One region of the Synechococcus sp. W55.2 genome, then DNA from elsewhere that is predicted to be linked to it. Evidence: predicted binding sites of a transcription regulator. Region 1 holds the regulator's gene; each other region holds the start of a gene.

What was found. Region 1 encodes NtcA, which controls nitrogen genes in cyanobacteria. Its sites were predicted from a motif close to GTANCNNNNGNTAC; they were not measured.
Region 2: a site for NtcA is predicted at 1,176-1,189, ahead of NW828_RS12425 (ferredoxin--nitrite reductase). Genes of this name have one in related genera too.
Region 3: a site for NtcA is predicted at 1,012-1,025, ahead of NW828_RS01285 (cob(I)yrinic acid a,c-diamide adenosyltransferase). Genes of this name have one in related genera too.
Region 4: a site for NtcA is predicted at 722-735, ahead of glnA (type I glutamate--ammonia ligase). Genes of this name have one in related genera too.

What each region holds. Positions count from the first base shown of each region.
Region 1 is NZ_JANSHM010000002.1:70,898-73,100, forward strand. It holds gene NW828_RS01025 (M61 family metallopeptidase) at 1-503, opposite strand, end outside; gene ntcA (global nitrogen regulator NtcA) at 777-1,451, shown strand; gene eno (phosphopyruvate hydratase) at 1,690-2,203, shown strand, end outside.
Region 2 is NZ_JANSHM010000078.1:690-2,892, reverse strand. It holds gene NW828_RS12425 (ferredoxin--nitrite reductase) at 1-1,118, opposite strand, end outside; gene NW828_RS12420 (CAP domain-containing protein) at 1,311-2,203, opposite strand, start outside.
Region 3 is NZ_JANSHM010000003.1:28,630-30,832, forward strand. It holds gene NW828_RS01280 (phosphodiester glycosidase family protein) at 1-135, shown strand, start outside; gene NW828_RS01285 (cob(I)yrinic acid a,c-diamide adenosyltransferase) at 1,210-1,917, shown strand; gene dcd (dCTP deaminase) at 2,041-2,203, shown strand, end outside.
Region 4 is NZ_JANSHM010000018.1:14,632-16,834, forward strand. It holds gene trxB (thioredoxin-disulfide reductase) at 1-411, opposite strand, end outside; gene glnA (type I glutamate--ammonia ligase) at 877-2,203, shown strand, end outside.

The DNA.
Region 1 (2,203 bases):
TCCTCAGAAGGAGAGGTCAAGGGCCGCAAACTGGTGGCGATGTGCCAATCGGGCTGGGGGGGGATCACCGTCAAGGTGTAAGGTTCCCGCTCGCGACCGGGCACGTAGAGAAACAGCGCTGCCCCGTTGAAATAGGCGTGGGTCAAATCCAGATGGTTTGTGCGCACCGTCAGCTCATAGGCATAGACCCGGTAGCACACCTTCACAGCAGAAGAACCCGGCGGATCGATTTGCCAGGTGTTCTTGTCCACCTTCCGCCAGTCCAAAGGGATCCCCTGCTCAGTTGCCGCCTGAAACTCCTGCACATGACGGGCATATTCCCGCACCAGGTAGGATCCCGGCGTCCACACCGGCAGTCGCAGCCGCAAAGGCACCTCTGGATCCACCTCTTGGATCTGCAGTTCCACCTCCAGCAGGTGATTGGCCGGATCCGGCATCCGCACTGTGAAATGCTGGCGGCTCAGTTGAGAAGGTGCAGCACCAGTAACCTCCGGGATCCCCATAGAACCCACCCTACCCTCTACTGCCAAGGGCTGGCGCAGCCCCCAGCGGCAATGGCTCCTATCCTAACCTCTGCCTTTGGCTGGAGAGCAGCAACGAGACTTAAAAATGTAGCGCGTGCTACAAAGATACCTAGGCAGAACCTTCTACTTTAGGGTAAATCTTGGTATCCTCGTAGATTCTGAAGTCAATGGGTTGCAACCTAGCCTAATGCTTCTAGATTGATCTTAGTAGGTTGATCTTAGGTATAAACTGACCTTAAAAGGTTGATGAGTATGGCGGTGGCCGTAGCGGAAAAATCTCTGATCACAGCCTTCAAGCAATTGGGAGGCCCTCACCATCCTCCGGTTATCGAAACGTTCGAGCGCGGGAAGACCATTTTTTTTCCAGGGGATCCGGCGGAGCGGGTTTACTTTTTGGTAAAGGGAGCCGTTAAGCTCTCGCGGGTCTACGAAATGGGAGAGGAAATCACCGTTGCCCTCCTGCGCGAAAACAGCATCTTCGGCGTGCTCTCCTTTATCACGGGACAGCGCTCCGACCGCTTTTATCACTCGGTGGCTTTTACACCTACCGAGTTACTCTCTCTACCGATCGAGCAGGTGGAGAAATCCCTACAGGAGAACGCCGAACTGGCCATGTTGCTGGTTAAAAGCCTGTCGTCCCGCATTTTGCAAACGGAGATGATGATCGAGACGCTGGCTCATCGCGACATGGGATCCCGTCTGGTCAGCTTTTTGTTGATCCTCTGTCGCGATTTCGGGGTGCCTGGCCCAGATGGGGTCACCATCGATCTCAAGCTGTCTCACCAGGCCATTGCCGAGGCCATTGGCTCAACCCGCGTCACCATCACCCGCCTGTTGGGAGAGCTGCGCAAGAAGAAGTACATCTCCATTCACAAGAAGAAGATCACCGTACACGACCCGATGCGGCTGAGCCATCGCTTTGCCTAGAAGGAAGAGGAGAACACTTCCTGAGCAGCACCTTGCCCAGGCAAACCCCGCTCGACGGCTGGTTGAAGCTCTGGCCGGCCTATGTTCAATCTACTGCTGCAGCCTTGAAGAATCTCTGTGCCCGAAGGACAGACTTAAAGTTTTCTGGAAGCTGACCGGATCGCGGGCAAGAATCCACTAGTCTATGGGGGGATCTGGCTTTGGCCAGAGCTATCTAGCCAATTGCTGAGGTGTAACTGTGGAAACAGCCATCGAGTGGATTACCGCCCATGAGATCCTCGACTCGCGAGGGCGTCCCACCCTAGAAGCCCTGGTGGGTCTAGCCAATGGAGCAACGGGCTTGGCGCAGGTTCCCAGCGGTGCCTCGACCGGTACCTTCGAGGCCCATGAGCTGCGGGACGGGGATCCCAAACGCTACGGCGGTAAGGGTGTGCTGAGGGCGGTGGAAAACATCCTTGGCCCCATCCAGTCGGAGCTGCAGGGAGAAGATGCCCTCAACCAAGCCCGTATTGACCAGTTGCTGATCGACCTGGACGGCACCCCCAACAAGTCCCGCCTGGGGGCCAACGCTATTTTGGCAGTTTCTCTGGCGACAGCCAAAGCGGCTGCGGAAGCAGTGGGCTTGCCTCTTTACAAATACCTGGGGGGGCCCTTTGCCAACCTGCTGCCGGTGCCGCTGATGAACGTGCTCAACGGCGGCGCCCACGCCGACAACAACGTCGATATTCAAGAATTTATGCTTGTGCCCATTG
Region 2 (2,203 bases), on a different contig from region 1:
AACTTCTTCAAGAGCGGCTCTTTGAGGAGCGGGGCCACTCGGGAGTCGGGCACATTGGGGATGAGCACGTTCTGCTCCACTGTCAGCCGCAGCTCCCCGGAGCCGTACACCTCCGCCAAGCGGGCCAGCTCCATCATCTCCAGGGCGTTGAGCCGCCCCACCGGCACATGCAGGCCGACAAAGTTGAGGCCCGGCTGCTTCTGGGCATGCACCCCCAGCAGATCCCGCTTGTGCCAGACCACCTCATCTTTTTCCGCTGCCCTGAGCAGAGGGTGGCCTATCTGGCGCTCCACAGCCGCCCGGAACTTCTCTAGGCCCCACTCGTCAATGAGCCACATCAGCCGTGCCTTTTGCCGGTTGGCCCGCAGGCCGTGATCCCGGTAGACCAGCAGCACCGCCTCACACAGGGGAACTACATCCCGGGGATCCACCCAGACATCTAGGCCAATTGCCTCGGCGCAGCGGCGAGCAGAGAAAAAGCCGCCCACCAGGACGTTGAAGCCCAGGCGGCCATTTTTGAAGGCGGGCACAAAGGCCAGGTCGTTGATCTCCGCATGCACGGAGTTGTCACGACAACCGCAGATGGCGATGTTGAACTTGCGCGGCAGGTTGCTGAAGGAAGGGTTGCCCTCGCCGTTGTTGGTAACCATGTCCTGCACCTTGCGAGTGAGGCCGCGCACGTCGATCAGCTCGTCCGGGTCAATACCGGCCAGCGGGGATCCCGTGATGTTGCGCACGTTGTCCATGCCCGACTGGATGCTGGTCAGGCCTACCTCTTTCAGGTAGCCCAGGATCTGGGGCATTTCCTCGATGGGGATGCCCCGCAGTTGCAGGTTCTGCCGGGTGGTGATGTCGGCTACGCCCTGTTCTCCATAGGGGTGGATGATTGCGCCCAACATCCGCATTTGGCCGCTGGTTAGGATCCCATTGGGCAGGCGCAGCCGCAGCATGAACTGACCTGGGGTGCGCTTGCGAAAGAAGATCCCCAGCCACTTGAGGCGGTGATCCCGGTCGTCTTCAGGAATGTTCTCCCAACCCATCCGGGCAAAAGCCTCCAGCTCGGCCTTGACCGCCAGCCCATCCTTTTCGCTTTTGAGGCGTTCAAATTGGTTCGCCATGATCGCTGCCGTGGGGTGAACACTAGCTACCCTAGCGATGACGAACCGTTAACTTTGGTATTGGCAGTTACACTTTGTAACAGGTTATGCAGTTTTGTCATTCTTGAATTGCGCTTTATGCATAAAGTCAGGCTTCCAGGAGCAGCAGACCCCTCTTTCCCCTTTGGGAAAGGGGCTGGGGGTGAGGAAAAGCTAGTTGAGAGGGTTGAAAGAGTTGAAAGGCTCCATCTGCCAGAGCAGACGGGGCGGGATCCCCAGCCCTTCGGTGAGGGGTGCGGGCCGTTGGGAAGTTTGGGGATCGCAGTCGTAGAGAGCGGTGGTGTAGCGGTAGCTGCGGGGGGGGCCACCGTTGAGGCGAATGCCGCTAATTTCAAAGGTGTAGTTGCGATTGGGCTGGATCGAACCCACGGAGTAGGTCAAAGTTTCCAGGCCAAAGGCGGGATCCCCCACGCGGAGATCTCCAACAGGCACCGGCTCGCCGCTGAGGGCATCGGTGATGCGGACTTGGGCTTGGCTGAGATCAGCCTTGCCGCCACGGCTGGGCACCGAGAAAGACCAGCGGTAGGCAGACAGGGGCTGGCCGGAAAACCCTTCTAGGCGGTAGAGGTAGCCGTCTTTCTCCGGGAAGGCGATGAACTCTGGATCTGGCACCGACTCGTCAAAACCGAAGATCCAGTTGGCGTTGGCCTGGGTCACCCGTCCAGCCCGTGGGTCAAAGACAATGCCGTAGGCCCCCTGGGCGTACTGAGGATACAGGTTCCAGCGGCGATGCCCCACATCCACAAAGTTTTCTCGACCTGGCTCGGCAAAATAGATGTCCACCTGCCGCGCCAACACCCGGCCTGGATCGGGGCCGTTCAGCTCTAGGATGGGCCCAACCGCCAGGTTGCTGAAGCGGGATCCCGCCTCCCCAGCAGGGGTAAAGCAGCGCCAAGAAGGGGGCGGCTGGTGGCTGAGAGTACCATTGGCTACCTGCATCAAGGCCGCTTGCTGGGAGGCTTCTAGGAACTGAGGATTGAGCTTCACCGGCGGTAACTGGTGCAACAGCCGTAGAAAATTCAGCCGATCCATCATCTTTTGGGCTG
Region 3 (2,203 bases), on a different contig from region 1:
GGAGAAGCCGTCAATTTGGAACACCGACACCCAGAAGCCAGCCCACCCAACAGTGAGACGGATCCCAGTCCCTCCCGGCGGCGCACACCCCGAGTTCACAATGGCCTAGGGTTTTTCCCAAGCCCAAGTCGGTGACAGAAAACTTTTGTGCCGGCGGGATGGAGTCTTTTCCCTTTGATCCAGGGATCGAGGGTGGGATCCCCGGACTTTCTGGCTGATTGGATGAGGGGTCAAGTATTCTCCAGGATTGGATCTACCTTCTCAACAAAAATCTCTCCTCGCCAGAGGAAGGACTCGGCTTTGATTGCGCAATGGGATCCCGGCAATCTCAGCACCCAAAGCCCCAGAGCTTTTTCAGGTCAATTTTAAGTGGGATCCAAACTGAACGCCCAATGCTCATTTCTCATAACAGAAATAGAGATTAAATTAAGTAGAAAACATTGGCCTTGAGACCGGTAAGAAAAATGATCAAAGAGGCGATCTCTTGAAGAAGACGACCTCAGAGTATAAAAGGCACGCAATTCTTTACGCTTCTGCTAAATCAGATTCTGGTTTTCAAAAAAGTATTGTCAATAATCCATTTTTTGACGAAGATGATTGACGAATTTATATTTCTTCACTCTCGAGGTTAGAAATTAACTCCTTGGACTTTTGGTTACAATTCTCTCTACTACGAATGTTCGCTAATGTGTAGGCCTACCCGGCTCCCGACCAAATGTATAGTTATTTTAAAAATGACTATCTCTCCTGGTGGACAAGGCTTTTGCGGTAGGTTGACCCTTGCTCCTCTCTCGTGGGTGGGCTGCTGGTACTGGCATTCCTGTTTGTGAGAGTTAATCTTATTTGGAAGAAATTGATCTTTTTCTCAAATTTTTATAGAGCACCTCTATACTCAAGTGAGATAGCCCTGCACACAAGCTTCTGGGCTAGGCCTGAAATTTTATTGAGATCCCCTGTCAAAGCTTTTCAGGTATTGCCTCTTGTGCCGAAAAGCTAGGATGGGCAAGGATTGTATTTTCTATTACTCTATTGGGGATGATTTGTATGCCAGCTAGAAGCAGAACCGACTCATTGACGGATACGCACAGGTGGTGTTTCATGGAATCCATAGCCGACGCTCTCCACCACTTGTAGGCCCTATAACCTAGGGCCGTGTTCTCTAGCCTGCTCGCGAGATAGAACGTGGTTTGCACTGCTTCTCCAAATCCTATGCCTTCCTCCAAGGATGCCGCTCCTGTAGCCCGCGCCAAACAGCCTGCGCCTCAAGCCAGCCCTGCTGCCGGCGAGCTTTTCCTTCAGCAGAATGGATCCCTCTCCGCCCAGTTGGTTCCCCAGGGATCCCTGCAGCTTTACACCCACCCCAGCCGGGGCATGTTTACGCCCGTCATGGCTCAGGCGATGCGCTTGGCAGGCCAGGGAACGCGGGTGCTGATCGTGCAATTTCTCAAGGGTGGGATCAATCAGGGGCCCGAAAATCGTCTCTCCCTGGGCAGATCCTTGGAGTGGGTTCGTTGTCGCCTGCACCGCTGCATCGATACACCTCACCTAGAGCCTGAGGAGCGGGTGGCATTGGATGAGCTGTGGCAATTCACCCAGGAGGCTGTCAGGAGTGGCCGCTATGACTTGGTGGTGTTGGATGAGCTGAGCTTGGCTGTGAAGTTGGGCCTGATCTCAGAAGCTGAAGTGCTGAGCTTAATCGACCAACGCCCCATCTCCATGGACATGGTGATCACCGGGCCGGAGATGCCGGATTCGTTTCTGGAGCGGGCGGACTTGATCACGCAGCTGCGCCTACGTGGCATCCCAGGCCCAGGGCTCCGCACTGCCGATGGGAATGTTGCCTGCTCTCTGGATCCCCCTCAATTCAACGGCACAAGTGCTATGCCTACAGCAGCCCATGTTGCTCCGCACCGCTAGCGCAAACAGTTTCCGCTCCGAAAGACCTAGGCAACACGGGTCGCGTCAGGGGGGCGGAGTCCCAATAAGACTGGAGCTTGTCCACCAGATGTGCCCTCACTCTCCAGGAAGCCGGCTGTAGCCATGTTGAAAAACGACCGCTGGATCTGTGAGCAAGCGCGGCGAGGGATGATTGAGCCCTTCTGTCCTGAGCTGGTGCGCGCTGTTGAGTCTCGGCCTGTTTTGAGTTACGGGCTGTCCTCCTACGGCTACGACATCCGCCTGTCGCCGGTGGAGTTCAAGATCT
Region 4 (2,203 bases), on a different contig from region 1:
GCCCCGGTTCCAGTAGGTCTCCTCCCCCGGCAGGTGTAGGCGCTTGGCTGTGGCCCCGGTGGCGATGATCAGGCTGTGGGTGCGCAATTCCCGCTCGTCAGAACGGACGACAAAAGGCCGCTGGCTTAAATCCACAAAGGTGACATCTTCGGTGTAAAGTTCTGCCCCCCACCGCTGCGCTTGAGCCCGCATGTTCTTCATCAGTTGGGGGCCGGTGATGCCCTCGGGAAAGCCCGGAAAGTTCTCCACCTCGGTGGTGGTCATCAGTTGCCCGCCCGGGATCCCGCCCGCCTGGAACCCCTCAAACACAACCGGCTTCAGGTTGGCACGCCCAGCGTAAATGGCTGCTGTAAACCCAGCAGGGCCGGAGCCGATAATCACCACATTCTCAACCCGACTTTGCTCTGTCATCCGATGTCTCTCCTTCTGCAATGGGAATAAAAGCCAAACTCATAACGACTACGCTTTAGCTTAACACCCCTTGGCGAACCGGTCGAGGCCGAGGCCTATTAGCCTCATTTTCGCTCGCCTCAGGCCATTGGGGCCTTTTTTGCCCATCCCATAGGGTTATCTCTGCCCAGAGGTTGGCAGGGTGGCGGCCATTGCCCAAGTTTTGGATCCCCAACACCCAATCCCGGTTGACCCAAGCCAGAAGGAAAAGAGGTGTCTGAGATGGCCAGCAATTTGGTCTTGGTCAGAAAGCGGAGCTCAAATGAATTTTGTATCAGAAACTACAAAATACCCGTGTTGGCCTTTCTAGGATGAGTGAGCGTTTTTGGCCTGTCTGGGTCGAAGCGTGGGGATCACCTGCTGGGATCCCATTTGTTTCAGCCACAGTTCCCCCAGTCTTAACCGCAACCCAATCAGGAGAGAGTAATGGCATCCACGCCCCAAGAAGTGCTTCAGATGATCCAGGACAACAACGTCCAGATAGTGGATCTCAAGTTTGTGGATATCTTTGGCACCTGGCAGCATGTTTCCTTCCACACCTCGATGATCAAGGAAGAAACCTTCACCGAGGGGCTTCCCTTTGACGGATCCAGTATCCGGGGCTGGAAAGCGATCAACGAGTCGGACATGTACATGGTGCCGGATCCCAAAACGGCTTGGATCGATCCCTTTCTGGAGGTGCCCACCCTCAGCATAACTTGCAGCATTGTTGAGCCGCGCACTGGCCAGCCCTATAGCCGCTGTCCCCGCAGCCTTGCCGCCCGTGCCGTTGCATATCTGCAATCGACGGGCATTGCCGATACGGCTTACTTCGGGCCGGAAGCGGAGTTTTTCATTTTTGAGGATGTTCGCTTCGACCAAACCCAAAACTCGGCCTACTACTTCGTGGATTCCATCGAAGGTCGCTGGAACTCGGGCCGCGAGGAGAAAGGTGGCAACCTGGGCTACAAGCCTCGCTACAAAGAGGGCTATTTCCCGGCCCCGCCCACCGATGCCCATCAAAACATCCGCACCGAGATGCTGCTGACCATGGGCAAGTTGGGGGTGCCCATCGAGAAGCATCACCACGAGGTGGCTACCGGCGGGCAAGGGGAGTTGGGCTATCGCTTTGCCGATCTGATCACGGCTGCCGACTACATGATGGTTTACAAATACGTGATCCGGAACGTGGCCCGCAAGCACGGCAAAACCGTCACCTTCATGCCCAAGCCCCTATTTAACGACAACGGCACTGGCATGCACACCCACCAGTCCCTCTGGAAGGATGGCCAGCCCCTGTTCTACAGCGAAGGCACCTATGCCAACCTGAGCGAGACAGCTCTCTACTACATCGGTGGCCTGCTCAAGCATGCCCCGGCAATCCTGGCCTTCACCAACCCCACCACCAACTCCTACAAGCGCTTGGTGCCCGGCTTCGAGGCGCCGGTGAACCTGGCTTACTCCCAGGGCAACCGTTCCGCTGCCATTCGCATTCCGGTGACCGGCAACAATCCCAAGGCCAAGCGTCTGGAGTTCCGCTGCCCGGATGCCACCTGCAACCCCTACATCGCCTTTTCGGCCATGCTGATGGCTGGCCTGGACGGGATCAAGAATAAGATCCATCCCGGCGAGCCCTTGGACAAAGATATCTACGATCTGGAGCCGGAAGAGCTGGCCAAGATCCCTTCCACGCCTGGATCCCTGCTGGATGCCCTGGAAAACCTGCAGAAGGATCATGCCTTCTTGCTAGAGGGCGGTGTCTTTACTGAGGATC